Regions from separate parts of the Yersinia sp. 2541 StPb PI genome, predicted to be linked through region 3. Evidence: predicted binding sites of a transcription regulator. Region 3 holds the regulator's gene; each other region holds the start of a gene.

Region 1 (10,823 bases), 900 kb from region 3:
AAAACTGATGACCGAAGTAAGTGGCCACTTTCATTGCTCTAATTGCCATGGCAACTATCAGCAACAGGCGGAGTGCCCTGATTGCGTCAAACCGTTGCAGGTACTGAAGGCGTGTGGCGCGATTGATTATTTCTGCCAGCACGGTCACGGACTCATTTCGAAAAGCCGCGTTCACTTTAGTTACTTGCCGACGATTTGACTGGCAGCAATTGAGCCAGGCGGCGTTACTCTTTTGCCGCTTTCCGTTGACGAGCCTTCTTCGCCACATTGATTTGGGTGATTTCACTTTCTACCCAACCGTCCTGCAATCGGGTGGTCAGCTTATCACCAGCCTGCACCTGCTTAGTGGTTTTCAGCACTACCCCAGCCGGAGTCTGCGTGACACTGTAGCCACGGGCCAAGGTTGCTAATGGGCTGACGGCCTCTAACTGCGAGCAGGCGATACCAAAACGCTGCCGGTAACCATTAAGCTGGCGCTCTAATGCCTGGCGCAAACGGTATTCCTGCTGCTGTACTTGTTGGCTGTAACGGTGAATTTGCCCTTGCGGTTGCACTTGCGCGAGGCGCTGCTGGAGCCTTTCGGTGCGCCGGCTTAACCAGCGGATTTGGTTTTGCGCGCTCTCTTCCAGACGGCGTTGCAGCTTTAATAACAGGGTCTGCTGACGTGCCAGTCGCAAATGTGGGTGTTGTTGCTGTAAACGGTGTTCAAGGCGGGTGAATTGCTGGCCGCGCTGTGCCAGATAATAATCCATCGCCATTTCCATCCGCTGCTGCTGTCCTTGAATTTGCCTGACCAGCTCAATCTGGTTACGGCTCACTAATTCTGCGGCAGCAGACGGTGTTGGCGCCCGCAAGTCAGCAACAAAATCAGCAATAGTGATGTCGGTTTCATGGCCGACTGCACTGACTATTGGGATGTGGCTATTGAAAATAGCGCGGGCGACCCGTTCGTCGTTAAAACTCCACAGGTCTTCCAGCGACCCGCCGCCGCGCCCGACGATTAATATATCGCACTCGGCACGTAGGTTAGCTAACTGAATGGCACGGACTATCTGCAATGGAGCATCAACGCCTTGCACTGCTGTTGGGTAAATAATTACTGGCAATGATGGGTCACGGCGTTGCAAAACCTGTAGAACATCATGCAGCGCCGCACCACTGGCAGAGGTGATGACGCCAACTTGCCTGGCAGGACTTGGCAACGGTTGTTTATGATGCTGATCAAATAGCCCTTCTGTCGCCAGTTGTTGCTTGAGTTGATCAAACTGTTGTTGCAGCAATCCGTCACCGGCAGGCTGCATGCTTTCCGCAATTAACTGATAATCGCCACGCGGCTCGTACAGGGTAATCGATGCCCTAACCAACACTTGTTGACCATTTTGTGGGCGAAACGTAGTACGGCGGTTAGTGTTGCGAAACATCGCGCAACGCACCTGCGCTTGGGCGTCTTTTAGGGTGAAATACCAGTGACCGGATGACGGTTGGGAGAAATTGGATATCTCGGCCGTGAGCCAAATCTGGCCCATTTCCATTTCCAGCAGTTGTCGCACCGTCTGATTAAGACGGCTAACAGTAAAAATTGTTGATGCGGAAGATTGTGACATGTGACCTGGATCAAATTTTAAAACAAGCACTTAATTGATCGATATTACCTACCTCAGACCGGTTGGCAAGAAAAATTATGAGAAAGTGCTGGAGGCAACCGATTACGCTCTGTATAATGCCACGGCAATATTTTATCTTTTCACATCCACCTTGGTGAGATATTGCCCATGCTACGTATCAAGAAAGAAGCTCTGACATTTGACGACGTTCTCCTGGTTCCAGCCCACTCCACAGTTTTGCCTAATACGGCCGAACTTGGCACTCAACTGACCGCAACTATCCGCCTAAATATCCCTATGCTGTCCGCAGCCATGGATACCGTTACCGAAGCTCGTCTGGCCATTGCGCTGGCACAAGAGGGCGGTTTAGGTTTCATTCACAAAAATATGTCCATTGAGCGCCAGGCTGAAGAAGTCAGCCGCGTGAAAAAACACGAAAGTGGCGTTGTTACCGAGCCGCAGACTGTTACCCCAACCACCACCCTGCGCCAAGTGAAAGAATTGACTGCCCGTAACGGTTTTGCAGGTTACCCGGTGGTAACCGAAGATTATGAGCTGGTTGGCATTATCACTGGCCGTGATGTGCGTTTTGTGACTGACTTAGACCAACCCGTGACGGCGGTGATGACACCGAAAGAGCGTCTGGTTACCGTCAAGGAAGGCGAAGCTCGTGAAATTGTCTTGCAAAAAATGCATGAAAAACGTGTCGAGAAAGCATTGGTTGTTGATGATAGCTTCCATCTGCGCGGCATGATTACTGTAAAAGACTTCCAGAAGGCAGAGCGCAAGCCTAACGCCTGTAAGGACGAGCATGGCCGTCTGCGTGTTGGGGCTGCTGTGGGTGCCGGTGCTGGCAATGAAGAGCGTATCGACGCGCTGGTCACCGCGGGTGTTGATGTTTTACTGATTGACTCATCCCATGGTCACTCTGAAGGTGTTCTGCAACGAATCCGTGAAACCCGTGCCAAATATCCTAACCTGCAAATCGTTGGCGGTAACGTTGCGACGGGCGCGGGTGCAAAAGCCTTGGCTGATGCCGGTGTAAGTGCCGTAAAAGTAGGGATTGGTCCAGGTTCAATCTGCACCACCCGTATTGTGACTGGTGTAGGTGTGCCACAGATCACGGCGATTGCTGATGCAGTCGAAGCACTGGAAGGTACCGGTATTCCGGTGATTGCCGATGGCGGTATCCGTTTCTCTGGCGATATTTCTAAAGCCATTGCCGCGGGTGCTTCCTGTGTCATGGTGGGGTCTATGCTGGCAGGGACTGAAGAGTCTCCGGGCGAAATCGAACTCTATCAGGGCCGTTCATTCAAATCTTACCGTGGTATGGGCTCACTGGGCGCGATGTCCAAAGGCTCTTCTGACCGTTACTTCCAAACTGACAATGCTGCCGATAAACTGGTACCGGAAGGTATTGAAGGTCGTGTCGCATACAAAGGTTTGTTGAAAGAGATTGTACATCAGCAAATGGGGGGCTTGCGCTCCTGCATGGGGCTTACCGGTTGTGCCACTATCAATGAATTGCGTACCAAAGCTGAGTTTGTGCGCATCAGTGGTGCAGGGATTCAAGAAAGCCATGTGCATGATGTGACTATCACTAAAGAATCCCCTAACTATCGCATGGGCTAATTCCAGGGGCTTAAACCGGCGAATTTGGTCATCGTTCTCGGCTCGCATTGCTCATTGACTTAGTGTCAACTGCGTATGCTGTGCTGCGGGCGGTAACTAACTTTTTGGCTTCGCCGACTGGAATGATTCATAAATAATTATGGTAACTATTTAATTTTATTATTTCTCTGTGGAATACGCCGCACATGACAAAAAATATCCATAAGCATCGCATCCTTATTCTTGATTTCGGCTCGCAATACACCCAACTGGTGGCGCGACGCGTTCGTGAAATCGGTGTCTATTGTGAACTATGGGCGTGGGACGTAACCGAAGCTCAGATCCGCGAATTTAATCCAAGCGGCATCATTCTTTCTGGCGGTCCTGAAAGCACTACTGAGCACGACAGCCCACGCGCGCCTGATTACGTGTTCACTGCGGGTGTCCCGGTATTAGGTGTGTGCTACGGCATGCAGACTATGGCGATGCAACTGGGGGGCAAAGTTGAAGGTTCAAATCAGCGCGAGTTCGGTTATGCGCAGGTGGAAATCAAAACTGACAGCGCACTGATCCGCGATATCAAAGATGCTATCAATCCAGCCAACGAAGCAATATTGGATGTATGGATGAGCCATGGTGACAAAGTCACTGCCATCCCTGCTGATTTTGTGACGGTTGCCAGCACCGATACCTGCCCGTTTGCCATTATGGCCAACGAAGAGAAGCGTTTTTATGGCGTGCAGTTCCATCCAGAAGTCACACATACCAAACAAGGCCAACGCCTGTTAGAGCGCTTTGTGTTGGATATCTGCGGCTGCGAAGCCTTATGGACCCCGGCCACCATTATCGAAGACGCCATTGTTCGTCTGCGTGAGCAAATTGGTGAAGACCATGTGATTCTTGGCCTGTCCGGTGGTGTTGACTCCTCTGTGACGGCAATGCTGCTGCATCGCGCTATTGGTGACCGCCTGACTTGTGTGTTTGTCGATAACGGGCTGCTACGGTTGAATGAAGCCGACCAAGTGCTGGAAATGTTCGGTGATAAATTCGGCCTGAATATTGTTCATGTTGCCGCCGAAAATCGTTTCCTTGCAGCGCTGGCTGGTGTCGATGAACCTGAAGCGAAGCGTAAAATCATTGGTCGCGTGTTTGTCGAACTGTTTGATGAAGAAGCGTGTAAGCAAGATCAAGTGAAGTGGTTGGCACAAGGCACCATCTACCCTGATGTGATTGAATCAGCAGCGTCTGCTACTGGTAAAGCACACGTAATTAAATCTCACCACAATGTGGGCGGTTTGCCGAAAGAGATGAAACTGGGGCTGGTTGAGCCACTGAAAGAGCTGTTTAAAGATGAAGTACGCAAAATTGGTCTGGAATTAGGTCTGCCGTACGACATGCTATATCGCCATCCATTCCCAGGTCCAGGTTTGGGTGTACGTGTTCTGGGCGAAGTAAAAAAAGAGTATTGTGACTTGCTGCGCCGCGCTGATGCCATCTTTATCGAAGAGCTGCATAAAGCTGATCTGTACAATAAAGTGAGCCAAGCCTTTACCGTATTCCTGCCAGTGCGTTCTGTTGGTGTGATGGGCGATGGGCGTAAATACGATTGGGTGGTTTCACTGCGCGCAGTAGAAACCATCGATTTTATGACCGCACATTGGGCGCATCTTCCATACGACTTCTTGGGCCGCGTTTCAAACCGCATTATCAATGAAGTGAATGGTATTTCCCGTGTAGTTTACGATATCAGTGGCAAGCCACCAGCTACCATTGAGTGGGAATAAATACTATCACTCGTCGATAAGATAGTGTTCTGACATTAATTAAGCCTCCGAACTTTCGGGGGCTTTTTATTTTGGCTGCGATGAAATAAAAATTTATATTTTACCTTCACGGATAAATAAAAAATGAACGATGCTTTTGTGAGTATCGCTTTTAGGTAAGATTACTATATGTGAATATAAAAATTGTAACGCTTACCTTCCCATTTGATGTGAAAGATTATATTTGGTTTCTTTATAATTAACAGGTGAAATATGAATGCTAAAATTAGTATTTTGATTGTTCCTTGGATCTTTATATCAATATCCACAATAGCAGAGCATAATAATGAAGATAATGTCTGTTTTTATTCAAAAGATAATTACTCTGAAAAGGAGGACGGCACAAAATTTTGCGTGCCTTATTATACCGAGGATGAATGGCTATTTAGCCAATGGAATAATAATATTGCATCAATAAAAATTCCGCTAAATTTACGGGTTGAGGTTTTTAGTGATTATTCATTTTTGGGGAAGTCTGCTTCGCTTTATAAAAACACCAATGCGGCTGAGTTGGCTCAGTATGGATTAACAGCAGATATCAGTTCTTATCGTGTATTACCAAAGAGTTTATATCCTGAGAATAAGAGGGTGACATTCAATTACCATTCAGACATTTTAGCTGAAAAATATTTCAGCTATGATTATTATGTTAACAATGGTCATAGCATCTTTTTAACCAAGCAAAGTCAGCCTATTGGTGCTGATGGACAAAGTTCTTACTTCTTTTATAGTCATGCAGGGCAGATAATGACGGCCTTTATCGGGCAAGGGTTTGATCGCAACCTTTACTGTTTGTCACCGGTGGTTCGGCGTAGTTCCCAGCTTGATGCTGATGTGGCATTTACCTATTGTGATTTTAATAATTCTGGCCAGTATTGGTTCCCTCAGGTGGTAGAAAATGAAATAAGATTAGTCAATCAAGGGACGGGTACCGCGTTATCATTAGATCAAATCGGTTTCTATGTGAGCTTACATACTAGCCCGATTAATATTCTACATGGCAGGGAACAACATTCTCAGCAGGGGACCGTGAATAAATACACTCTATGGTTTGATGCGTCTACTATTGAAACGTGGCAGGAAAAGGCAGTAAGACCCTTTTTACAATATAAGGAAACGCTTGAATCAAGGGGTGTAAATGACCAACGTGAGGTAATAACCCATCGTTTGGACCAACCAGATGATACCTATATCTATTTGGGGAGTAAAAAAGGTAGGAATCATATTTATTATAATGCAGAAACTCAATTACTGATGGCTTATAATAAATTAAGTGAGGGTAAAGCGTTAATAGAGTCCTCGTGCCTTTCATTATTGAATGATGGCACTGACCAACCTTCGGCGATTAGCTTTACCTACCATCGCAGTAACTACAGTGATAATAGTTTAGAGTACCGTTGTGATAATGGAGTAGCTTATAATATATACAGCAAAAAATGGTACTTTATGGCTGACTGGGAATATCATTATCTGGTTAATGGATATAAAAATAAACTTTTGCATTTTTATATGAATGAAAAAACATCATATATTAACTTCAAAGGTGTGCTGACTGGGCCAAAATTAGGTGAATATATAGGTGCTGTAGTGAATTTTAATGAGCGAACCCCTCATGATGCTGTATTCATTAATAATCCGGCCTTAGGCTATGTGCTTGATGTAGAAAAGGCTATTTGTGCATTGCACGGATTTACCGATGATCAAGGCACACATTGTGGTGATCTAAGTGCCACATGGTCTGTAACAGATGCTGATACTTGGGATGTTAGCCTCAGTCGCGACTATATGCCCTGGCTGCTGGCGCAAATTTCTCACAAGTTGCATACAAGTGAATGGACTGCTGCGTTGGATGCTTACCTGCAAAAAGTTGAAACACTGGAAACCTTCTTTGAGACAAATAAAGAGCATCCGGTCGATGATGCAATATGGCAACAAACCAAAACACTGCTGGTGGAGTTTTTACGTACCTATAACTCAACCGAATATCAGCAAGTTTGGCATCAAGTGGCATATGTCCTTAATCGTATTGAAGTAATGATTGAGGTGAAGGCATGATCCGGCTCTATAGTTACAAAATGTGATATGAATCACGTTTTGCTTTACCCCTTCACTGATGAGGTATAATCTTGACGAATCTTTACAACTCAACTAAATATTTAACATCCGCATCTCATAACTTACATCGTCAATAAGACGAGAAGTCCATTCATTATTAGTCAAGATTGCCACTGCCGCTGTGTAAAACGCAGGGTAGTTTAGCTCGCAGTAGCCCGCATCTGTTAGCACATGCCGATTAGCAGCATGTTCCTAAATACAACGGATGAATACTGCGTGCGTGCTGTTTTGTGGAGAAAAAACATGTCGGTAAATCTCTCTCCGATACCTCAGGTGCGGGGTATTTCACGCCGCCGTCTGCTGGGATATATCGGCGTCGGGCTAGTCAGTAGCCTGATGAGTCCCCTTTCACTAGATGCTTTCGCGGCATCGACCCAAACCTCGCCACAGAATTTAGAAAGATTCATGTTGGTATCACGCGCATTGACCGGTAAGCGCCAGCTTAATGCGCAGATTGGTCAACGAATCTATCAGGTTCTGCTCGGGAAAATAGGCGATTTTGACCAAAAACTCTCCTTGTTACAACCGTTGCCTTCGGGTGAACCTCAGCAATGGCTACCCCTGCAACAACAAATCGCCCGGCAAATATTGCAAGGCTGGTATATCGGCGTGATCGGTGAGGGAACCGATGCGGCGGTAATCAGCTATGAGAATGCGTTGATGTTCGATGCGGTATCCGATGTGTTGGTTATTCGCTCTTATTGCCCGAATAAACCCGGATACTGGGCTGTAAAGCCTGATGTCGCCTTATAATTTTGGAGAATACATTTATGGCTGACACACTAAAGGCGGATATCGTCGTTATTGGCTCGGGTGTTGCAGGAGGGCTGGTTGCCCATCAACTGGCCATGGCTGGCAAGTCAGTACTGGTTTTAGAGGCAGGTCCGCGCCTCTCTCGCTGGGAAATTGTAGAAAACTTCCGTAATCAGCCGGATAAATCAGACAACATGGCGCCATATCCTTCCACCGCGTATGCGCCTCATCCTGAATCTAACCCAAATAATAACTATCTGATTCAAAAGGGTGAACATCCGTATGATGTGCAATATATCCGCGCAGTGGGTGGCACAACCTGGCACTGGGCGGCTTCTGCGTGGCGCTTTTTGCCTAACGATTTCAAACTGAAAACCGTGTATGGCGTCGGGCGAGATTGGCCAATTGAGTATGCCGTGTTGGAAAAGTGGTATCTGCGCGCTGAACAGGAATTAGGTGTTTGGGGGCCAAGTGATGAAGATCTAGGATCACCCCGCAGTGAACCCTATCCGATGGCACCATTGCCATTATCGTGGAATGAACAGCGCATCAAGACGGTGTTAAATAGCCATGTTTTTAACGGTGGCAGCTTTAACGGCGGAAGTTTCAATGTGGTCACTGAACCGGTCGCCCGTAACAGTCGACCTTATGATGGCCGGCCAACCTGTTGTGGTAATAACAACTGCATGCCTATTTGCCCGATTGGCGCCATGTATAACGGTATCACTCATGTCGAAAAAGCCGAGCAGGCGGGGGCAGTCGTGCGCCCCAAAGCTGTGGTTTATAAGTTAGAAGTTAATGATAAACAACAGATTACTGCGGCACTGTTTAAAGATGAACAAGGCAATGAGCATCGGGCTGAGGGTAAATACTTCGTACTGGCCGCTAATGGGATTGAAATTCCGAAACTGATGCTGATGTCCACCGATGAGAAAAATCCACGGGGAGTGGGTAATAGTTCCGATATGGTGGGGCGCAATCTAATGGATCACCCCGGAACCGGGGTGACTTTTATGGCCAGTGAACCCTTGTGGCCAGGGCGTGGGCCGCAGGAAATGACGTCGATGATCGGCTTCCGTGATGGTGCATTTCGTGCTGATTTTGCAGCGAAAAAAATTCATTTATCCAATTTGTCACGTACCGATCAAGTCACGATTGAATTACTCAAACAGGGGGATTTGCAACTCGGGCCACAGCTTGAGGCCAAAATCCGTGACAGGGCCGCGCGTTTTGTACAATTCGACAGCTTCCACGAGATTTTGCCTCATGTCGAAAATCGCATTATCCCCAGCGCTAGCGAGAAAGACGCCATCGGCATTGCGAAACCCGAGTTTTACTATGCAATGGATGATTATGTGCGAAAAAGTGCGGTACACACTCAGCAGGTCTATGCCGAGGCGGCAAAGTTGATGGGGGGAACCGAGGTTAAATTCAACAATAACTTCGCCAATAACAATCATATTACGGGTACCACCATTATGGGCAGTGACCCGAAAGACTCGGTAGTGGACAGCGATTGTCGCACCCATGACCATAAAAACCTGTTTATCGCCAGTAGTAGTGTGATGCCAACTGTCGGTTCAGTTAATTGTACTTTGACGATTGCCGCACTCTCGCTGCGTATCGCTGAAACATTAAAGGCCGAGGTGTAAGATGAGAAAACAAATCTTGGGCTGTTCAGTGAATCTCCTGCTTATCGCATTAGGTTTAGCCGTAACTGGGTATGCCAGTGCTGATGCTGACCTAATTGCACGTGGTGAGTACCTGACTAAGGCCGCTGACTGTGTGGCCTGCCATACCACCAAAGACGGTAAGCCTTTTGCCGGTGGACTTGCCTTCAAGACGCCGATGGGCACGCTATATTCGCCCAACATCACGCCCGATAAAGAGACCGGAATTGGCAATTGGACGGATGAAGAGTTCTTGCGCGCATTACATGAAGGGAAAGGGAAAAATGGTGAGAATCTCTACCCAGCATTCCCTTACACCTCATATACCTTGTTGACGGATGCTGACGTCAAAGCCATTAAAGCCTATCTGTTTAGTCTGCCAGCAGTGCATCAAGCTAACCGCGAAAATGACATGCCTTTCCCATTCAACCAGCGTTGGGGATTGTGGTTCTGGAATTTGGTCAATTTCGAGGGGGAGCGCTTTCAGCCGGACAACACTAAAGATGCACAATGGAATCAGGGTGCTTACTTTGTTGAAGCATTGGGGCACTGCGCTGAGTGCCATACCCCGCGTAATATCACCATGGGGATGAAAGAGAGCAAAGCCTATGGGGGGGCAGAGATTAATGGTTGGACGGCGTTTAATATTACCTCTGATCCACATGCCGGTATTGGCGGCTGGAGTCAGCAGCAGGTGGTGCAATATCTGCGCACCGGCCATGTTGACGGTAAAGCACAAGCTGCCGGGCCGATGGCTGAAGTTATTGAGAACAGTACTCGCCACCTGAGCGAGAGTGATCTCAATGCCATGGCGGTGTATCTGCGTACCCTGGAGCCATTAAATCCAGATGACGAAACCAAGAGTCGTTCGGATTGGGGGCAAGCGGCAAGTAGTGTTAATTCCTTACGCGGTATGCCTTTCACGGCAGATAACAACACTGACGGCGCGCGCCTGTATTTGGGGAACTGTGCCAGTTGCCACAGTTTCACCGGTGAGGGCGTGAAAGACGGTTATTACCCTTCATTGATGAAAAACTCGGTGGTCGGGGCATCCGAGCCCAATAACCTAATTAATGTGATTCTCCACGGTGTGTCACGCAAAACCAATGACGGTGAAGTCTTTATGCCCGGATTTGCTAACACCTTAACCGATGAGCAGGTTGTTAGTTTGAGTCATTATCTGCTACAGCAATTCGGACAACCGGCACTGAATATAAAAGCCGATGATGTGAAGGCGCTGCGCGGGG
Region 2 (10,823 bases), 1.3 Mb from region 3:
AATAACGCAAATAACGCGCCACGACGTCGAAAGCGACAAAAGTACGCCCATGCCCAATGTGACACAGGTCATAAATGGTGATCCCGCATACGTACATACCAATTTTACCGGCATGAATAGGCTTGAATTCCTCTTTTTGGCGACTCAGTGTATTAAAAATCTTTAGCATCGGGACATTCCGTGGTTTTTGTTTTTGCGCTAAGCAGGGTTTATACCCAAAGTCATTGGCGTTGCAGCTAGAGCGCAAACAACTTCAAGGACAAAGGAGATAAAAGGATATCATCAGATTATGCGGTAAATCAGCCACTGATTCAGCACTTTTTCGCACATCTTGCTCGCGTTTCGAGTGCTGACTCAATCTCAGAGTTATGATATAAGAGCCGTCTAAAGAGTTACGACTCATTTGTGAATACACTATTACACTAGCAGGAACATTATTATGGTCACGTTTCATACTAATCACGGCGATATCGTCGTCAATACCTTCGCGGATAAAGCGCCGGTTACCGTTGAAAACTTCCTGAACTACTGCCGTAAAGGCTTCTATGATAACACTATCTTCCACCGTGTTATCGACGGTTTCATGATTCAAGGCGGTGGTTTTGAGCCAGGCATGAACCAGAAAACCACTGATGCAACTATCAAAAACGAAGCTAACAACGGCCTGAAAAACACCCGTGGCACCCTGGCAATGGCGCGTACCAACGATCCGCACTCTGCTACTGCACAATTTTTCATTAACGTTGCTGACAACGACTTCCTGAACTTCCGTTCAGAGCGCCCGGATGGTTGGGGTTACTGCGTATTTGCTGAAGTTACTGAAGGTCTGGACGTTGTTGATAAAATCAAAAACGTTGCTACTGGCCGTAGCGGCATGCATCAAGATGTGCCAAAAGAAGATGTGATCATCAAAAGCGTCACTATCAGCGAATAATGACAGCTTAATGAGCACGCTTTTTATTGCAGATTTGCATCTTAGCGTTCAGGAACCGGCAATCACTGCCGGTTTCCTGCATTTTATACAGCGTGAAGCCATTCATGCTGATGCGTTATATATCCTGGGTGATCTGTTCGAGTCCTGGATTGGCGATGATGACCCCGAACCACTGTACCGGCAAGTTGCCGCTGCGCTGAAATCACTCCAACAACGGGGTGTGCCTTGCTACTTTATCCACGGTAATCGTGATTTCTTGCTCGGTAAACGCTTTGCTCAAGAAAGCGGCATGATCCTGCTGCCGGAAGAGAAAGTCGTCGAACTGTATGGCCGCAAAATTGTTATTTTACATGGTGATACCCTGTGTACCGATGATGCCGACTATCAGCATTTTCGTCGTAGAGTACATAATCCACTGATTCAAAAACTGTTCCTGTGGCTACCTCTGCGTTTTCGTTTACGCATTGCAGCTTATATGCGTAACCAAAGTCAGCAGAACAATAGCGGTAAATCTGAGCTGATCATGGATGTAAATCCACAAGCGGTGATTGATAGCTTCCAACGTAATGGCGTCAGTTGGATGATCCACGGGCATACGCATCGCCCAGCGGTTCACACCGTAGCACTCCCCGCCACAACCGCCCATCGTGTGGTTCTTGGTGCCTGGCATGTTGAGGGTTCGATGGTCAACGTCACGGCAGACAGTGTTGAGTTGATTAAATTCCCATTTTGACCTTCAGGTTTATCTGGCGAGTGGGTATAAAAAACCGATAAATCCCACTAAAAGCCGCGACGCAACCGTTTTCCTCGCCTTTGGCTCATGATATGCTCTACGCCCTCTTCGCCAGTCACGATTTAAGTAAAATCATTCTGGCCGACGCTTGTGCAATCACAGGAGCTTTACACTCATGGGAGCTAACCTCGATTCGGCTTATACAGCCGGGGTTAAAATCGCTATCGTAATGGGGTCCAAGAGTGACTGGGCCACCATGCAGTTCGCCGCTGACGTGCTCACCACGCTCAATGTTCCATTTCATGTGGAAGTTGTCTCCGCACACCGCACCCCCGATAAGCTGTTCAGTTTTGCCGAGTCAGCCCAAGCCAATGGCTTACAGGTGATAGTTGCCGGTGCCGGTGGTGCTGCACATCTGCCGGGTATGATTGCGGCAAAGACGCTGGTACCTGTTTTAGGTGTTCCGGTACAAAGTGCTGCGCTGAGTGGTATCGACAGCCTGTATTCGATTGTGCAAATGCCGCGTGGTATCCCAGTGGGGACCTTGGCTATCGGTAAAGCTGGTGCCGCCAATGCCGCCTTACTGGCCGCGCAAATATTGGCATTGCACGATGCCGAATTAGCCGATCGTCTGGCTGATTGGCGCAAAAGCCAAACTGACGAAGTGCTGGATAATCCAGATCCTCGGGTACCAGACTTACAGGTGAAGGCATGAAACCAGTTTGCGTATTAGGTAATGGCCAGCTAGGGCGCATGCTGCGTCAGGCTGGCGAACCACTGGGTATTGCCGTGTATCCGGTGGGCTTGGATGCGGAACCTGAAGCCGTGCCTTATCAGCACAGTGTGATTACCGCTGAGATTGAGCGCTGGCCAGAAACGGCGTTAACCCGTGAGCTCGCTACACACACGGCTTTTGTTAACCGCGATATCTTCCCGCGTCTGGCCGATCGCCTGACACAAAAGCAATTGCTCGATAGCCTGAATCTGCCAACCGCCCCGTGGCAGTTATTAGCAAGTAGTAGCGAATGGCCACAGGTCTTTGCAACATTAGGTGAGCTAGCCATTGTCAAACGTCGGGTCGGAGGCTATGACGGACGTGGTCAGTGGCGGTTGCGGGCCGGTGATCAAGATACCTTGCCAACTGATGCTTACGGTGAATGCATCGTTGAGCAAGGGATTAACTTCAGCGGTGAAGTTTCGCTGGTCGGCGCACGCAGCAGCCAAGGCAAATCGGTGTTTTACCCGTTAACCCACAATCTGCATGAAGATGGCATCCTGCGTATGAGCGTGGCTTTGCCACAGCCCGATAGCAGATTACAGCAACAAGCTGAAAAAATGCTGTCAGCCATTATGGATGAGCTGAATTATGTTGGCGTAATGGCCATGGAGTGCTTTATCGTTGGCAACAATCTGTTGATCAATGAGCTGGCACCACGGGTGCATAATAGCGGTCACTGGACGCAAAATGGTGCGTCAATAAGCCAGTTTGAACTGCACCTGCGCGCCATTTTGGACCTGCCCTTACCGACGCCAGTGGTCAACACCCCGTCAGCGATGGTCAACCTGATTGGCACGCCAGTGAACATCGAATGGCTATCTCTGCCGTTGGTGCATCTGCACTGGTATGAAAAAGAAGTGCGCGCAGGCCGTAAAGTAGGCCATCTGAATTTGAACCATCCCGATGGCGCACAATTATGTGCTGCTCTGGCCGCACTCGCGCCGTTGTTACCAGCGGAATACCAGAACGCGCTGTTCTGGGCGCAGGATAAGCTGTAACGCATCTGGCCTACCCTACAAATCATTGGCGTTGCAGCCACACTGCAACGCCAGGTTACCCAAGTGGGCTAACTGTCATAATTGCGGAACAGCGCCCTTCCCTGTAACAAACGCGCACCTAACCAACCGCCACACAGTGACAACAATAGCGCGCCAGCCAACGGCAATAGCCACCACATAACCCAATTAGGCTGCCACGGGAAATCAAACACTAAGCGCTGTAATGCCCACAGTGCCGCCTCTGCTCCGATGGCAGCAGCCAGCCCGGCAACCAACCCCAGTAAGGCAAACTCCCACCACAAGGTACCTCGCAGTAAGCGTTTACTTGCGCCTAGTGTCCGGTAAACCACCAGCTCCTGACGTCGCTGACGCATCCCTACTTGAACCTGTGCTAACAGCAACAAAGTGCCACAGATGATCACCAGTATTACCATCACTTCCAGTGCACGGCTCACCTGCTGCAACACCTGCCCGACCTGTTTAAGCATCGCGCCAATATCCAACAAACTGAGTGTTGGGAACTGCCGATTCAGTTGTGTCAGCACCTCCCCGTCTCCTTGATAGCGGAAACTGGTCAGCCAGGTTTGTGGCTGTTTATCCAATGCACCTGGCGGGAAGATAAAGTAGAAATTTGGCCGCAGGCTTTCCCAATCCACCTGACGAATACTGCTAACTTTGGCTTCGAATGACTGTGTATCACCGCTAAATGTCAGCTTATCGCCGATTTTAATCCCCAGTCTGTCAGCAATGCCTTGTTCCATCGACACTTCATCGGCTTTAGGTGGCCATTGACCGGCGGTCAAAATATTGTGCGCCGGTAAATCTTGCTGCCAGGTCAGATTCAATTCACGGTTAACCGCCTCGCCACCGGGTTCATCTTCGCGCACCCGCTCGGTGGCCAGTTGCTGGTTAATTTCAGACAGCCGTACCCGCACGATTGGATAGAACGTTGATGGCGTTATCTGATGTTGCGTCAGAAACTCAGTTACCTGTGGCACCTGTTGCGGTGTCATATTCAGCAAGAAGTAATTCGGGCTGTCCGGCGGCAATTGTTGCTGCCAACGATCCAATAGGTCCCCACGCAGTACCAATAACAATGCTAACAGCATAAAGGATAATGAAAATGCCGCCAGTTGCGTTAATGTCATCCACGGTTGACGTAGCAAACGGTTGATTGCCAGACGCAATGATAGACGGGTAACAGTCAGGCGGCGCAACAGTACCAGACTGCCCCAGCCAATCACGCCCAGTAATAACGCCAATACCACCATGCCAGCCATAATGGCCCACAATAACGCGTTCCCCCCCATCAGCAATGCCAATAAGCCAATCACGATAACCAGCATTGCAGGAATAAAGTAACGCAGCGGCCAAACATTCGCGGAAACATCACGGCGCAAAACCCGTAGCGGCTGGGTCGCGAGCAGTTGCCGATAGGGGCGAACACCCACCAGCAGCGAAATCAATACCAGCGAACCCATTGACCATACCCATGGCCATAAACCGGCTGCTGGCAATGCGGCCGGTAATACCGGTGACAATAAACGAACTAAAACCTTCTCGAATAAGAGGCCAATCACGCTGCCACACAGGCCTGCCAACACCAGCACCGACAGCCACTGACCGATAATCAACCGCCGCAGTGCACGGTGTCCTGCACCTAATGTTTTCAGTACCGCAACTAAATCATAGCGGCTACGGCAATAGTGGCCCATCGCCACCGCAACGGCAGCAATCGAAAGTAGTAACGTCAATAGCGCCGATAACAGCAAGAACTGCTGCGCCCGTTGCAGCGATTTCCCCAGCGCGCCACCTGATTCTTGTAAACCATACAACCGCTGCTCTGGTTTCAATTGTGGCGTAAGCCAGTCACTAAATTGGGTGACGCCATCAGGCTGGCCGGCGAACATATAACGATAGGTCAGACGGCTACCCGGCTGAATCGCGCCGGTCTTTTCCACGTCAGCCAGATTGATCAAAATACGCGGCGCGGTTTGGAATGGATTAAAGCCAGAATCAGGCTCCTGAATCACTTCACCGACAATTTTCAGTGAAGTATCACCGACATCCAGCATATCGCCGACCTTAACCCCAAGCAGCGACAACAGCCTTGGTGCCACCAACACCGTACCCGGTTCCAGCACCGCGCCAACAGGCAACGTATCTAATTTGCCATACAACGGATAGGCTAAATCTGTGGCTTTTACATCAGCCAGTTGTGGGCGATCGCCCGCGAAAGTCATGGTCATAAACGATAACTGGCGACTGACGGTCAACCCTTGCCGTTTAGCTTCCAGCAACCACGTTTCAGGAACCGGATGCGCCGCGCTCAGCACCCGATCGCCGGCTAAAAAATCGCGGCTTTGCTGACTCAGCCCTTTTTCCATCCGGTCACTGATGGTACCCAGCGCCAGCACACAAGCCACCGCCAGTGTTAATGCCAGCCAGACAATTAACAGTGAGGGTGAGCGCCACTCACGCCAAAACCAGCGCCAAATCATGCTTCCTCCCACAATTTGCCGTCCCGCAGCCGCAAGCGGCGCTGACAACGCCCCGCCAGTTGTACATCATGGGTAACCAGAATCAGTGTGGTGTCATAATCCCGATTCAATGAAAACAGCAGATCAGCAATTCTGTCACCGGTATGGCGGTCAAGATTACCGGTCGGTTCATCGGCAAATAACACTTTAGGCCGCCCACTGAAGGCTCGGGCCAGTGCTACCCGCTGCTGCTCACCGCCAGAAAGCTGAGCGGGCAGATGATGTAGCCGTTTGCCCAATCCGAGTTGCTCTAATAACTCCACCGCATGGGCCTTACTATTGCGTTCGCTCTCTCCACGCAACAATGCAGGAAGCTGAACGTTCTCTAACGTATTGAGTGTGGGTACCAACATAAATGACTGAAACACGAAGCCGACGTTTTTTGCACGTAATTGCGCGCGCCCTTCTTCATCCATGGCGGTCAAAGACTGGCCGAGTAAACTCACCTCACCACTGCTGCCATCATCAAGCCCTGCCAGTATCCCCAGCAAAGTTGACTTACCGGAACCCGACTCACCAATCAGCGCAATTGTCTGGGCGGGTTTGACAACCAGCTCAACTCCGGTAAGGATGGAGAGCTGTTGCTCACCCTGGCCGACGTATTTATTAAGATGATGAACTTCAAGAACGTTTTCCGCTGGCATCTTCCCTTCCTTTTACTGTTGGGATTATTCAGTTTGCGTGCCGCCGCAACCGATACACTGTTAATTCTTGGCGATAGCTTAAGCGCCGGTTACCGCCTGCCGATTGCCGAAGCATGGCCTTCACGGCTGGATAAAACATGGCAGGGAACACCGTCACTGCCGAAGGTAGTCAATGCCAGTATCAGTGGTGACACCGCCGCTCAAGGTTTGGCCCGCCTACCGTCCCTACTCAAACAACACCAGCCGCGCTGGGTGCTGATAGAACTGGGAGCAAATGACGGTCTGCGTGGTTTTCCAACACAAGATACTCAACGGGATCTGACACAAATTATCAATCAGATATTGGAAGCAAAAGCACAACCTTTATTGATGCAAATCCGCATTCCGCCTAACTATGGTCGCCGTTATACTGATGCTTTCACCGCGATGTATCCACAACTGGCACAGCAATTTAACATTCCATTGGTCCCTTTCTTTATGGAAGCTGTTGCTGTGAAACCGCAGTGGATGCAGGATGATGGCTTACACCCTAACGCCGCGGCCCAACCCTTCATCGCGGATTGGATGGCGCAACAACTTAAACCATTAGTGACCAATAAGCAGTAATAACACTTGTTCAAACAAATAGAATCACTCACCAGGTAAAGTTATGCAAAAAACTGTATTAATTACCGGTTGTTCCAGCGGTATCGGGCTGGTTGCGGCACAGGATTTGAAAAACAGGGGCTATCGCGTACTGGCCGCCTGCCGTAAACCTGATGATGTGGCAAAGATGACGCAATTGGGTCTGGAAGGTATTGAACTGGATTTGGATGACAGTGCCAGTGTGGAACGTGCTGCTGCGCAGGTTATCGAACTGACTGGCGGGCGCCTATACGGCCTGTTTAACAATGGTGGTTTCGGCCTGTATGGCCCATTGCACACCATTTCACGCCAGCAGTTGGAAAAGCAGTTTTCCACCAATCTATTCGGCACCCACCAGCTCACGCAATTGCTGTTGCCAGCAATGTTGCCTCACGGCGAAGGGCGTATAATTCAAACCAGTTCGGTGATGGGGTTGGTTTCTACCGCGGGTCGCGGCGCTTATGCGGCCAGCAAATATGCGTTGGAAGCGTGGTCTGATGCACTACGTATGGAACTGCACGACAGTGGTGTACATGTTTGTCTGATTGAACCCGGCCCTATCAGTACCCATTTTACACAAAACGTCAATCAGGCCGAGGCCGATAAACCGGTCAATAATCCCGGTATCGCAAAGCGATTTACCCTGCCCCCGCAGGCTATATTACCGAAATTACGCCATGCACTGGAAAGCCCGCGCCCACAATTGCGCTATCCTGTCACATTAGTGGCCCATGCATTGACCCTATTGCGCCGCATCCTACCGGGGCGAATGTTAGATAAAGTCCTGCGCGGTAATGCCTAACTGACTATCCAAAAATAGTTGGGGTTGAAGCAACATAATCTGCCCCCATCTAGTGTTAAAACGGATGAGAGAAATAATTCATGCTAGCACCTACTACGATTGATATTACTGAAGCAAACCTACACCAGGCCTTAGAACAATCCATGGCCGTGCCGGTACTGTTCTACTTTTGGTCCGAACGCAGCCAGCATTGTCTGCAACTGACGCCAGTGCTGGATAAACTGGCCGCAGAGTATGCCGGTCAATTCATTCTGGCTCGTGTCGACTGCGATGCAGAGCAGATGGTGGCGTCACAGTTTGGTTTACGCTCAATTCCGGCGGTTTATCTGTTTAAAGACGGTCAACCGGTGGATGGCTTCCAAGGACCACAGCCGGAAGAGGTTATCCGCGAGCTATTACAACGGGTATTGCCGAAACCTGAAGAATTGAAAGTTGCCGAAGCCGCACAATTGTTAAGCGAAGGCAAAGTGCAAGAAGCACTGCCACTGCTGAAAGATGCCTGGGCGCTGAGTGGGCAAAACAGTGAAATTGGCCTGCAACTGGCTGAAGTGCAAATTCAGTTGAACCGCAGTGAAGATGCTGAAACGGTGCTGGCAACCATTCCACTGCAAGACCGTGATACCCGTTATCAAGGGCTGATTGCTCAGATTGAGTTGCTCAAACAAGCTGCCGACACGCCAGAGATCCAACAGTTACAACAGCAATTGACTGAGCAGCCTGATAACGTCGAACTCGCGGTGCAATTGGCGCTACAACTGCATCAGGTTGGCCGCAATGACGAGGCTTTAGAGCTGTTGCTGAGCCATTTGAAGAAAGATCTGGCTGCCGCGAACGGTACTGCACGTAAGACATTAATGGATATTTTAGCTGCACTAGGCACCGGCGATGCACTGGCCGCCAAATATCGTCGTCAACTTTACTCATTACTGTACTGACAGCGAAAGTTAATCGCCATAACCTTTTTGGCGATCCCTTATTTGCTACTGCGCGGGGGCATCCCGCGCGGTTTTATTCTGCCCCAGCCAAGTTTTTTCTCATTTACACGCTTTTACCTGCCTTTAGTTAGGCATTTAACCACCGGTCACGTAATATTAAGAAACAAATATCATTGCTGACAGGAAGTTAAATATGTTTACGGTCATCCCTGTTCTTATCGTTGTAGCACTGATTGTGGTGTTTTCCTCAATCAAAATTGTTCCACAAGGTTTTCAGTGGACTGTCGAGCGTTTTGGTCGTTATACCAAAACCCTGATGCCAGGCTTGAACATCGTTGTGCCATTTATGGATCGTGTTGGTCGCAAAATCAATATGATGGAACAAGTCTTGGATATCCCATCCCAGGAGATCATTTCCCGCGATAACGCCAACGTAGCAATTGATGCAGTCTGCTTTATCCAGGTTATTGACCCAGTAAAAGCAGCTTATGAAGTCAGCAATTTGGAATCGGCCATCATCAATTTGACCATGACCAACTTCCGTACTGTTTTAGGTTCTATGGAGCTGGATGAAATGTTGTCCCAACGTGACAACATCAACGGCCGCCTGTTGCATATTGTTGATGAAGCCACCAACCCGTGGGGCATTAAAGTGACTCGTATTGAAGTCCGTGATGTGCGCCCACCGGCTGAATTGATTTCTGCGATGAATGCTCAGATGAAAGCGGAACGTACTAAACGTGCTGATATTCTGGAAGCCGAAGGGGTTCGTCAGGCCGCAATTTTGCGTGCTGAAGGTGAGAAGCAATCACAGATTCTGAAAGCTGAAGGTGAACGTCAATCCGCATTCTTGCAAGCAGAAGCCCGTGAGCGTGGTGCTGAAGCTGAAGCTCAAGCTACCAGAATGGTTTCTGAGGCTATTGCTGCCGGTGACATTCAAGCCATTAACTACTTTGTGGCACAGAAATATACCGACGCACTGCAACACATCGGCTCCGCCAATAACAGCAAAGTCATTATGATGCCGCTAGAAGCCAGCAGCCTGATGGGTGCTATCGGTGGGATTGCAGAACTGATTGGCGAGAGTAAAAACAGCCGAGGTAAATAACCATGCTGGAGGAAATTGCCGCGAATCCAAGTTGGTTTTGGCTATCCCTCGGCGGGCTGCTTCTGGCCGCCGAGATGCTAGGTGCCAGTGGTTATATGCTGTGGAGCGGCGTTGCCGCCGTAGTCGTGGGCGCGTTAGTCTGGCTATTTCCCTTTAGCTGGGAGATGCAAGGCGTGCTATTTTCCGTCCTGACGGTGGTTGCTGCATTCCTGTGGTGGTATTGGCTGAGTAAACGCATCAAACCACAACCTGCCATGCTGAATCAACGTACCCATCAGCTATTGGGTACGCGGGCCACATTGACCGAACCGACTATTGATGGTTTTGGTCGCATGCGGGTTGGTGACAGTAGCTGGCGTATTTATTGCGCGACCGAACTGGGTGTTGGTACCGAAGTTGAAGTGATATTCGTGGAAGGCAATACCTTGCATGTCCGCGCCATCCCTCAGTAATACCTATATTATCGTCAGTAGCATATTGACCGGCAGGCCGTCAGTTGAGCGGCCTGTCAGTTAACTAACAACTGCCCCCCCACAACCATCTGTTTGTTAACAACTTTCTCCTTATCATCGCCAGCCTGCTTAGCTGCCGAATGACAACATCCCGACAAATTATTGATAATCGGGCAATCTGCGCCATCATCCCCTGGGCACTCATCTGCCAACGCTAACAAGCGCAAGCGCATCTGGTTAAGATCATCAATATGTTGCTCGATTTCCGCAACCTT
Region 3 (10,823 bases):
ATCCGCAGTTTATTTTCCTGCGCTTGCTCAAGGGTCGTGGCATCTTTCCAGTAAGCGCATGAGTATTGCATATTCGAATCGAGCATTAGGCTAAACAGATCATTACCCAGATCGTAATGTTCTTTGCCAACAATCCAGGCTCTTTTCTTTGATTGTAAATTAATAATACGCGCAGCAGCAATGCGTAAAGTATCTTTTAGATGGTGTGGAAGTTGATTTTCCAGGCCAGCCCTGAGAACCCGTTGGAAAAAGATATCCAAACGGTCACATTCCCACCAGCCGTCCATATAACTCTCACCTAATGCCAAAGATCCTTCTTGAAGTATTCGTTTGAAAAAGTCTGGGTTATTGATTCGAATGTCGAAAGGGCGTGAGCCATTGATTTCAATATCAGCCCGATTCAGCATTTCTTGTACAATGCGAAACCAAGGGGTTTCTTGAATACTCTGGTCTTCTATACAGGATGAACTCATAGCTTCTCCATCACTTTCTTCTGACTTATGACCCGCGATATATGCAGATTCATACCAATAAGGTTGTCGTGACCTTGGTGTCTAATATCCATAACGGACAGAGGAAGATTAAGAAGAAACCCTAATAAAGATTGATTTAGGGTAACTCATCCATAAGCGTAAATGTGACGCAATCCACGCGCACAGAAAGTACTTAAGATAATGCTTTTTTTTAATGATATCGTAATTGGTTAAATCGAGTATAGGCTTGCCGGGAGGCTTTCTCAATAATAAATCACACCCGGCTCACGTGTTCCTTAGTGACTATTTCTATTAGAAATTAATTCACTTCGTCCTTGACGCTACCGCTGTGTTAGCGGCTCTCGTTACTTAGCCCATCCTTGGGTCTCGCCTCTATCAGGCTGCCGCTTGCAGCGTTCAAATCGATTTCCGACCCGAATCATTCCTTATCCAGGCTCATCGTGGTTCATTCGTTTGTTGCTTTGCTGTAACACCGATGACGTTGGGCATCGGATTAGTATCATTTTTTTCTTTTCGCAATGCGTAGCAATGAATGCCATATCCTAAAAACGCCAGCACCACGGTCGACAGCATCACGGTCACTGTTGCCAGCAATGGCTGGCTGATATAGGCCGATACCAACATACTGGCAACAAAACATAACCCGAGCTGAAGCGTATTTTGCAGCGCGGCTGCTTTACCGGTGTTAGCTGGAAAAGGCATTAATGCATTCGCTACGATAATAGGGTAGCAGGCACCATTCACCAGCGCCATTATGCAGAATGGAATAAGTAAGGTCAGCAGCGTCGGCGTGGTTAACGTTGCTATCAGATAAAGTGCAATCATGCTGATTGAATATCCCGCCAACAGCCACGGCAGCAAGGTATTGCCCTTGATTCGGGAAAGAGCACTGCGACAACCAAATCCACCTAACAGGAAGGCCAGGGTCTGGGGGACATAACTTAATCCGATGACATTCGGGCTATAACCCATATCACCCAGAATAAAAGGTGAACCGGTTAACCAGGCAAAGAAACCGGCACTACAGGCAGCAAACATCATCACGTTGCCACTGAATGTTGCCGACTTAAGCAACTGCCAGAAACTGATGTTGGTGCTAATGCGTGCAGCATTATCTTGTGCGGTTTTTTTGCGTTCGTTCAACCGCGCCGTTGGGATCAATAGCAGCAACGTAACGGCCAGTAGCACTACAAAAATTGAACGCCAACTGAAGTGGTTTAATAACCAGGCACCCAGTAGCGGAGCTAACGCTGGAGAGAGTGCTACGAGCGGCATAATGGTGGCAAACACGCGATTGGCCTTGCCATCGCGATAACGGTCTACCACTAACGCCTGCCAACTTACAGCAGCAGAACACACCCCTACCGCCTGAATAAAGCGGAGTACCAATAATTGTGTCGCATTTTCAACCCATAAAATCCCCAGACAACCGATGGCAAATAACGCCAAACCGGCTAACAGTACCGGTTTACGGCCTAACTTATCCGATACGGGTCCCCAGATAAGCTGAGCGATAGCAAAACCGGCGAGGAAGATACTTAAGCTGGCACTGATGGCGCCGGCAGACGTTTGAAGCTCTTGTTGCATTGCGCCAAAAGCGGGTAGATACATGTCAGTGGCCAAATAGCCCAACATACTCAGACCGGCCAGATAGAACATAAAACCAGACGACGTTTTCATTCTTTATTTCTCTTTATATCCTTGGTCTTTGAAACCGCAGAGGTGTTAGCAGCGGCTCCAATGACGTTGGCTAAATTATAATTTTTGCAGGCAAAACTTCTGTTATAGAAAATTAATTGCGGAGGGCATTCTATCCGCTGCGATATTCTGTTGTGAAACGGTAATATTTGCACCATGCTATTAAAAAATTTGATAGCAAATTGGTGATGTAAAAAGGTGAAAAACTATGTGGTCTGAATATTCACTGGATGTGGTGGACGCAGTAGCCCGTACTGGGAGTTTCAGTGCTGCTGCTCAAGAATTGCACCGCGTACCGTCTGCGATTAGTTATACGGTGCGCCAGTTGGAAGAGTGGTTGGCCGTTCCGTTGTTTGAACGACGTCATCGCGATGTGGAATTAACCGAAGCTGGCGTGGTTTTTATTAAAGATGCGCGAGATGTTATCAAAAAAATGAATGACACACGCCGTCAGTGTCAACAGGTGGCGAATGGTTGGCGTGGGCAGTTAAATATAGTAATAGATAAAATTGTTAAACCACAGCGTAGTCGCCGTTTAGTGTTGGATTTTTACCGACATTTTCCTGATATTGAACTGCGGGTACGCTATGAAGTATTCAACGGTGTGTGGGATGCGCTGGTGGATGGGCAGGCGGAAATGGCCATTGGTGCGACCCGCGCGATCCCGGTCGGTGGGCGGTTCATCTTTCGCGATATGGGCTTTTTAAGCTGGCATTGTGTGGTGAGTGTCGATCATCCTTTAGCCCAATTAACCGAGCCACTTAGCGATAATCAGTTACGGCCTTATCCCTCACTTTGCCTGGAAGATACCGCCCGTAATTTACCTAAACGTGACACCTGGACTTTAGCAAACCAGCAGCGATTGGTCGCCCCGGACTGGGCAACGGGAATCGATTGCCTGTGTGCAGGATTGTGCATCGGGATGGTGCCGGCACATATGGTATCGCCGTTGATTGAGCAAGGGAAGCTAGCGGCACTGACGCTGGCTGAACCGTTGCCCGATAGTCCATGTTGCTTGACCTGGGAGCAGAACAACCATTCACCAGCATTGGCCTGGCTGCTGGAATATCTAGGTGACAGTGTCACACTTAATACCGAATGGTTGAAAGATGACAGTGAGTTATCAATCAATGACTGAGGATTAATGAGGCAAGATTAGCCGCCGGTAGAGCTAAACACTACCGGCAGGAGAGGATTAACGGCGATAATCGAGGAACGGGCCATCAGCGACAGAACGGCGCTCAATCAGTTTAGGGTGTACCTCAATGGTCTGCGAATCTTCACGTTTGCTGACAATACGGTCAAGTAACATGGCAAAGGCCGTTTCGCCCAAGCGCTCTTTGGGCTGGTGAATAGTGGTTAGCGCCGGCGAGAAATAGCGCGCATTACGCACATTATCATACCCGATCACCGAAATATCTTGTGGTACCCGTAGGCCCAACTCATCAGCAGCACATATCGCGCCCATGGCCATAATATCGCCGCCACAGAACACCGCCGTTGGGCGATGTTTTTGTGTCAGGATTTGATGCATCGCTTTATAACCGGATTCCGGTTCAAAATCCCCTTGGACCACCCACTCATCACGCAGGGTAATATTTGCTTCTTCCAGTGCTTTCAGGAAGCCCTGGTGGCGGCCACCACCGGTATTACGGGCTAACTGGCCGGGGATAGCCCCAATGTCACGATGACCGCGCTCAATCAGGTAACGGCCCGCCAAATAGCCGCCTTCAAAAGCGTTATCAATAATCGAGTCAGTAAAATCACCCCGTGCGGTTCCCCAATCCATGACGACCATTGGGATATTGCGATATTCTTCCAACATCCCGAGTAGCTGCTCAGGATATTCTGAACACATCACCAGCAACCCATCGACACGTTTTTGTGCCAACATCGCCAGATAAGCTTTTTGCTTGTCCAGATTATTATGAGAATTACATAAAATCAGGGTATAACCTTTGCTATAACAACTATTTTCGACCGCTTCGATCACTTCGGCAAAATAGGGCGCTTCGCTGGATGTTGCCAGTAAACCAATTGATTTAGTGTGATTAACTTTCAAACTGCGGGCTACAGCGCTGGGTGAATAATGCAGTTCTTTAATGGCAGCCCACACCGCAGCCTTGGTATTCTCGGCGACGAAACGAGTTTTGTTGATAACGTGCGAAACGGTGGTGGTGGACACACCCGCGTGTTTGGCCACATCTTTAATCGTTGCCATAAAAAGAATGACTCCTAAGCTTACCGGTTACAGTAGGGTAAGTATTATGTTAATCGTTTGCCTGCATAACCCGAAAACCGCTCAGACAAAAACACGATATTAGGCTGGGAAGTTAAATCAGCTGATTGTCTGAGAGTATTTATTGGACGTTATTAGTCGGTATGCAGTTATGAACTGCGAATTTTGGCTGATCTGGAGGAAAAGTGAAAGGGGTAATCAAAGTTATAAAGTGCGTAATGAGCACAAGATTTTTTTTCTGAACTGTGGGAAAATAATTTAACACACTAACTATGTGCCTTTTCCCTACTACAAACTAACCGGCTAAGGAGTTTTTATGGATACCAATCTGAAAATGTCGCTGATTACGACTGTTGGTGCGCTGGCGATGATTATTGTCTTTAGCTTCGTGGCGGTAATGAATTAATTAAACCGCTTGCCGGTGTGAAGTGATAAGTAGGGCGGGTTAATCCCGCCCTTAATTATTTTTACGCGTAATGCGACGATGGGTTGTCACTCTTCTTGCCGTATCAGGCTAAATTTTTCTCAACGAAAGACCAGTTAACCAGTGCCCAGAAGTTTTCCAGGTATTTTGGCCGCGCATTGCGGTAATCAATATAGTAAGCATGTTCCCACACATCTACGGTTAACACTGGTTTATCGTTGGTGGTCAGTGGAGTTGCTGCATTAGACGTACTGACAATCGCCAGTGTGCCATCTGCTTTTTTAACCAGCCAGGTCCAGCCCGCACCAAAGTTTTTTACTGCCGCATCAGTAAATTGTGCTTTAAATTCAGCAAAAGAACCAAATGATTGATTAATGGCATCGGCAACTTTGCCCGTAGGTTCGCCGCCGCCGTTAGGTGACAGGCAGTGCCAGTAGAAGGTGTGGTTCCAGACTTGGGCCGCATTATTAAAGATCCCGCCATTAGCGGTTTTTACAATCTCTTCCAGCGTCTTACCCGCAAACTCAGTGTCTTTAATCAAGTTATTGAGATTAACCACATAGGTGTTGTGATGCTTGCCGTAGTGGTATTCCAGCGTTTCAGCTGAGATGTGGGGCTCTAGCGCATTTTGCGCATAGGGTAATGCCGGTAATTCAAAAGACATCGCTCTCTCCTTTCGGGGTTGCTCAGGGTGTTTGCTCCTCAAATCACATCAATTGCCACGGGCAGTGAGGTGGCGAAGAGCGGTTAAAGCTTAATTGTTGTATTTTTGTTGTGGGTATTAATCTTAACAACTTTCAACAGGAATGACAGATATAACCATACTGTTTGATGGGTGATTGTATCACCGTTATGCCATGGGGATAACAAGTGCAGGGGCGTTATTGTGCCATCAGCACCCGGTAGGACAACCGGGTGCAAACTGAAGTCTTAGCGGATGGTTTTCGGTGTGACCACACGGCGTGCGCCAACGTAATGATCCTGCCAGTAGTCATTGTCCAGCATACTGATACGAATTTCTTCACCAGTGCGTGGGGACTGAATGAACTTACCGTTACCCAGATAGACGCCTACATGGTCGGCGACGCCACGGTTGGCAATATTGAAGAACACTAAATCCCCGCTCTCCAGCTCAGCACGTTTGACGGGGGCGGCGTCACGCAAGTGATACATCTCGTTCGCGGTACGCGGCATTTTTATTCTGATCACGTCTTTATAGGCGTAATAGATAAGCCCGCTGCAATCAAATCCGGTATTAGGAGAGGTGCCACCCCAACGATAAGGTTTACCGACTTGCTTCATCAGTTTGCTCATCGCGGTCTGTTTGGCGTGTTGATAGCGTTTTTTATGCGCTGGACTGAGCTTGATTTTACTATTGGCGACTAATTCGGTAGCCGCTTTGCCTTGGGTTTTATTTCTGTGTCGGCCATAAGCGACTCTTTCTGTTTTTTTACCTGCAGTCACTTTTTTATTGGCTGCAGTTTTAATATTGGTTTTTTTCGTATTGCTGGTTTTTTTTGTAGCGATTTTACTGACTTCCTGCGTTTTCTTTTTAATGGTTTTAGTCGTGCCGACGGCAATTTTCTTTTTATCGCTGCTGGTTGCTGTTTTATTGGTAGTCACTTTGCTGGTAGGGGTTTTATTGCTGGCTACTTTTACTTTTTTGGTACTTTTATCTGCTTTACGTTTTTTACGATCATCAGGGCTGGCCTGGCTGACCTGTCCTTTCTTCTGCTCAGCAGACACATGAGCCTGCGGCGACGCATGCGCCAGATTTAAAAATAGCTGGGTAAACAGCAGCACAAACAGCGTAAATATTAAACGCATAATAACGCTACCAACCTTGCCCTGAGATGAATATGAAGAGTCACAGTATTGCCGAAACTCACGATATAAAAAAGCAGAGAGCGACAGGATCTTAATCGATATTGTGAGAAAACATTAATGGCTTAGATATTGTCGCTTTTTCACACGTCTAATGGACTTAAATCAACCATACGTCAACGAGTTATCTCTTTCCTACTTGAAACCGCAGGGGGAATCCCATAAAGAAGATAATAGTGAAGTGATGGGATCAAAAATGTTATTCTAAATGCACATATTTGTAGCTGACAATATAACCATTCGTCCACGGAGTAAAGCCCCTGCAAAAGATGGCGTTTTATTCCAGTGGTAACAGTCGCTACAATAGGCCGGACGCAATAATAAAACAGCCCTAATGGATAGGTTCTAAGTATTGTAGCCACTATATGGCTTGAGGAAGCAAGAAATGACGACGATTGATAAAATCCAGCGCCAGATAGCAGAAAACCCAATCCTGCTTTATATGAAGGGTTCACCTAAGCTGCCAAACTGCGGTTTCTCGGCTCAGGCTGTGCAGGCGCTGTCTGCCTGTGGCGAACGCTTTGCTTATGTTGATATCCTGCAAAACCCGGATATTCGTGCGGAACTGCCAAAATATGCTAACTGGCCAACCTTCCCACAATTGTGGGTTGATGGTGAATTGGTCGGCGGTTGCGACATTTTGATGGAAATGTATCAGCGTGGCGAACTACAACAGTTGTTGAAAGAAACCGCTGACAAATACCGTGCACAAGAAGAAAAGCCTGCCGCAGAATAGGGCATGTGTGTTTTCTGTGACAAAAATAAAAAGGTGGCCTTTGGGCCACCTTTTTTGAACGTAAAATTGTTGCGTCTTCTCTCATGAACAATCTTATTTCGTGAACACTGCGCTATTCGGATTCCCCCGCCGGTATAGGCCAGCCACCCAGTTTTTTCCAGCGGTTGACCAGTTCACAGAATAATTTTGCCGTTTGCATGGTGTCATACAATGCGGAGTGCGCCTGACTACTATCAAACGGAATACCTGCCGTCAGGCAGGCTTTCGCCAGCACAGTTTGCCCCAGCACCAGCCCACTGAGCGCCGCAGTATCAAAGGTTGCAAATGGGTGGAACGGGTTACGTTTCAAACTGGCGCGTTCAGCAGCAGCCATCACGAAGCTGTGATCAAAATTGGCGTTGTGTGCCACGATAATAGCTCGGTTACAACCTTGATCTTTCAGCCCTTTACGCACGGCTTTAAAGATGGCGTGCAAAGCATCGTATTCACTCACAGCACCACGCAAAGGGTTGGTTGGGTCAATGCCATTAAATGCCAGTGCTTCTGGTTGCAGATTGGCACCCTCAAATGGTTCTACATGGAAATGCAGCGTTTCATCGGGTAATAACCAACCATCCTTGTTCATCTGCAAGGTCACGGCAGCAATTTCTAATAATGCATCGGTTTGCGCATTAAAACCGGCGGTTTCCACATCAATTACAACGGGGTAATACCCACGAAAACGGCCACTTAGGGCGTTAAGATCACTTTTATCTGCCATCAGTTTCTTATCTTCATCGAATTCAGCGCGCATTATGTCAAATTTTAGCGCGGGATGCAGGGGGATATCGCGATGAGAAAAAAGGCACCTTAGGTGCCTTTGCGCTAATCAGTTGCCAAGGCCGTGTCCGGCGCTCTTATTCTCGATTAACTCGATTTTGTAACCGTCGGGATCTTCGACAAAAGCAATAATAGTATTACCGCCTTTTACCGGGCCGGCTTCACGGGTCACATTCCCACCCGCCTGACGAATTTGATCGCAGGTAGCGGCAACATCATCCACGCCCAGCGCCAGGTGACCAAATGCAGTCCCCATGTCGTAACTGTTCACGTCCCAGTTATAGGTCAGCTCAATCACTGAACCTTCACTTTCATCGCTATAACCGACGAAAGCCAGCGAGTATTTATACTCCGTGTTTTCGCTGGTACGCAGTAAACGCATCCCTAATACCTTGGTGTAAAAATCGATAGAGCGTTGCAGGTCACCAACGCGGATCATGGTATGGAGTAAGCGCTTCATAATACCTCTTTATAATCAACAGTTTAAAATCTTAAAATCATTATAAATCAAAACTGATTCATAATCATATAGTAATATCATCCCACTCTCTACCATGACTCTTCTGATATTTGGTTATCATTATGGCGGGATTGTCCCTGGAAAGGGGGGAATAAATTGACTTTTTTTGTGACATTATGTCAGTACACTATTCTGATTCAGTAAAATATCTGTATTATCCCGTGGCTAGTCGTAGGAATTTTATGGGTACTATTCTTATGGATGAATCATTAAATGGACTCTTTAGTTGTAGCGATAGCAGAAGCTTTATTTAATTTATTGGTAAGCCTATTTTCTTTTTTATTTTCGATAATACTCTTCGTGGTTGAAGCAATTTATTCTTTAACCTAGGGTGCTAAATGGATACGTAGATTAATCACAGTAGGCGTATTGAGGGCTGTTGCGGGTATTATCGTGTTTTTTGCCATCATGTGAAGATCAATTTAATCGACTCTCCCGCTATGCGTTCTTGTGGTTAATCATCTGCATGTTAAGTAATATCATTAAAAAACAATCTGTTAATTTATAGTTGAGTACCGTCACTTCTGAAATATCAGTTTGATGCCTAGCAGCGCCATGACCAAACCACCAATACGGTCAAAATATATTTTGAAACGCATATAATAGTTTCTTGGTACCGGGGCTGACAGGACACAAGCGACGATTGCGTACCAAATGAGGTCAATCAAGAATGCCAGAACAGGTAACACAATATACATCCAGCCCACGATATTCTGAGTAAGGATTGCGGCAAATATGCCGCCAAAAACCAATGCTGTATTGGGATTACTAATTTGTGTAATAAGCCCGATATAAAACGAACGAGACAGACTTGTTTGTCCGCCAACCTCGGGTTCAAATTTTATTGCTTTTTTAGGCGCGAAAAACATTTTAAAGGCTAAATAAATGAGATAAAAACCGCCGCCGATTTTAAGTGACATATATAGCCAAGGTACGGTGAGTAGCAAAGATTGCAAACCAAGCAGAGCGACCAAGGCAAAGAATGCACACCCGGTGCCCATGCCTAAAGCAACGGCTAAACCATTTTTAAGTGAGGATGACATTGCCGTTCGCGCAACAAGGATGAAACTCGGCCCTGGAGACATAGCCCCTAAAGCTATTACTCCACTGATGGTTAAAACAGAAATAATAGTGCTGTCCATTTTATCCTCCCTGTAAGTATTCCTCTGTTTCTACTCGTCATTTTTTACAAAATCAATGGCTTTATCTTGTTTCCAAAGAATTCGAAATGAATCACTAAATACCTAAGTCGATAGCGGGGGTTGTATTACATCATCCGTAGTGGGGGCAATTGCGCCATTTTTTGTGTTATCTCACCTGTAGCCATAAACAAAACAGCCAGTCAGAGGGTTAATCTAACTGGCTGTTATTCAATGATTTAATTTACGGACTAATCACAGAGTTGGGTAGTCGGTATAACCTTTTGCGCCACCGCCATAGAAGGTATCACCATCTGGTTCATTCAACGGAGCCTGTTGTTGCAGGCGGGTTACCAGATCCGGGTTAGAAATATAGCTACGGCCAAAGGCGACGGCATCAATAAACCCTTTATCAATGAGCTCTTCAGCTTTTTCAGCCGTGTATGCACCGGCACCCACAATCACACCTTTGAATTTGGCGCGGACGGCATCACGGAATGCGTCGGAGTAAGGCTTACCACCCGCCCAGTCGGGTTCCGACATGTGCAGATAAGCAATATGACGTTTGTTCAACTCGTCAATGAGGTACAACGCAGCCTCTTCCTGATCCTCGCCATTATCCAAGCCGTTGAATGGCCCCAATGGTGAAATACGAATACCAATATGTTCAGCGCCCCATTCGGCTACTGTTGCATCAACCACTTCCAATGTCAGACGGGTACGGTTTTCAATACTACCGCCGTATTGGTCGGTACGTTGATTGGATGCCGGAGACATAAATTGATGCAGCAGGTAGCCGTGGGCTGCATGCAATTCAATATAGTCAAAGCCAGCTTCACGGGCATTCGCTGTTGCCTGACGGAAATCATT

The links. Region 3 encodes PurR, which represses purine synthesis genes. Its sites were predicted from a motif close to CANGCAAACGTTTGCNTG; they were not measured.
Positions count from the first base shown of each region.
Region 1: the regulator PurR is predicted to act here: its motif matches at 1,696-1,713, upstream of guaB (IMP dehydrogenase).
Region 2: the regulator PurR is predicted to act here: its motif matches at 1,726-1,743, upstream of purE (5-(carboxyamino)imidazole ribonucleotide mutase).

Region 1 covers NZ_JAZGQB010000001.1:1,227,837-1,238,659, forward strand. The annotation lists gene V1953_RS05410 (zinc ribbon domain-containing protein) at 1-199, shown strand, start outside; gene xseA (exodeoxyribonuclease VII large subunit) at 225-1,604, opposite strand; gene guaB (IMP dehydrogenase) at 1,773-3,236, shown strand; gene guaA (glutamine-hydrolyzing GMP synthase) at 3,422-4,999, shown strand; gene V1953_RS05430 (hypothetical protein) at 5,252-7,093, shown strand; gene V1953_RS05435 (sugar dehydrogenase complex small subunit) at 7,397-7,906, shown strand; gene V1953_RS05440 (GMC family oxidoreductase) at 7,924-9,558, shown strand; gene V1953_RS05445 (c-type cytochrome) at 9,560-10,823, shown strand, end outside.
Region 2 covers NZ_JAZGQB010000001.1:3,454,152-3,464,974, forward strand. The annotation lists gene cysS (cysteine--tRNA ligase) at 1-169, opposite strand, end outside; gene ppiB (peptidylprolyl isomerase B) at 440-934, shown strand; gene V1953_RS15615 (UDP-2,3-diacylglucosamine diphosphatase) at 945-1,667, shown strand; gene purE (5-(carboxyamino)imidazole ribonucleotide mutase) at 1,843-2,382, shown strand; gene purK (5-(carboxyamino)imidazole ribonucleotide synthase) at 2,379-3,443, shown strand; gene ybbP (putative ABC transporter permease subunit YbbP) at 3,512-5,944, opposite strand; gene ybbA (putative ABC transporter ATP-binding protein YbbA) at 5,941-6,627, opposite strand; gene tesA (multifunctional acyl-CoA thioesterase I/protease I/lysophospholipase L1) at 6,598-7,233, shown strand; gene V1953_RS15645 (SDR family oxidoreductase) at 7,277-8,053, shown strand; gene V1953_RS15650 (co-chaperone YbbN) at 8,134-8,988, shown strand; gene V1953_RS15655 (SPFH domain-containing protein) at 9,182-10,096, shown strand; gene V1953_RS15660 (NfeD family protein) at 10,099-10,548, shown strand; gene cueR (Cu(I)-responsive transcriptional regulator) at 10,605-10,823, opposite strand, start outside.
Region 3 covers NZ_JAZGQB010000001.1:2,127,458-2,138,280, forward strand. The annotation lists gene cfa (cyclopropane fatty acyl phospholipid synthase) at 1-473, opposite strand, end outside; gene punC (purine nucleoside transporter PunC) at 930-2,174, opposite strand; gene punR (DNA-binding transcriptional activator PunR) at 2,401-3,330, shown strand; gene purR (HTH-type transcriptional repressor PurR) at 3,388-4,413, opposite strand; gene cydH (cytochrome bd-I oxidase subunit CydH) at 4,748-4,837, shown strand; gene sodB (superoxide dismutase [Fe]) at 4,941-5,519, opposite strand; gene V1953_RS09475 (C40 family peptidase) at 5,786-6,682, opposite strand; gene V1953_RS09480 (Grx4 family monothiol glutaredoxin) at 7,125-7,475, shown strand; gene rnt (ribonuclease T) at 7,588-8,268, opposite strand; gene gloA (lactoylglutathione lyase) at 8,344-8,754, opposite strand; gene V1953_RS09495 (LysE family translocator) at 9,333-9,956, opposite strand; gene V1953_RS09500 (alkene reductase) at 10,209-10,823, opposite strand, start outside.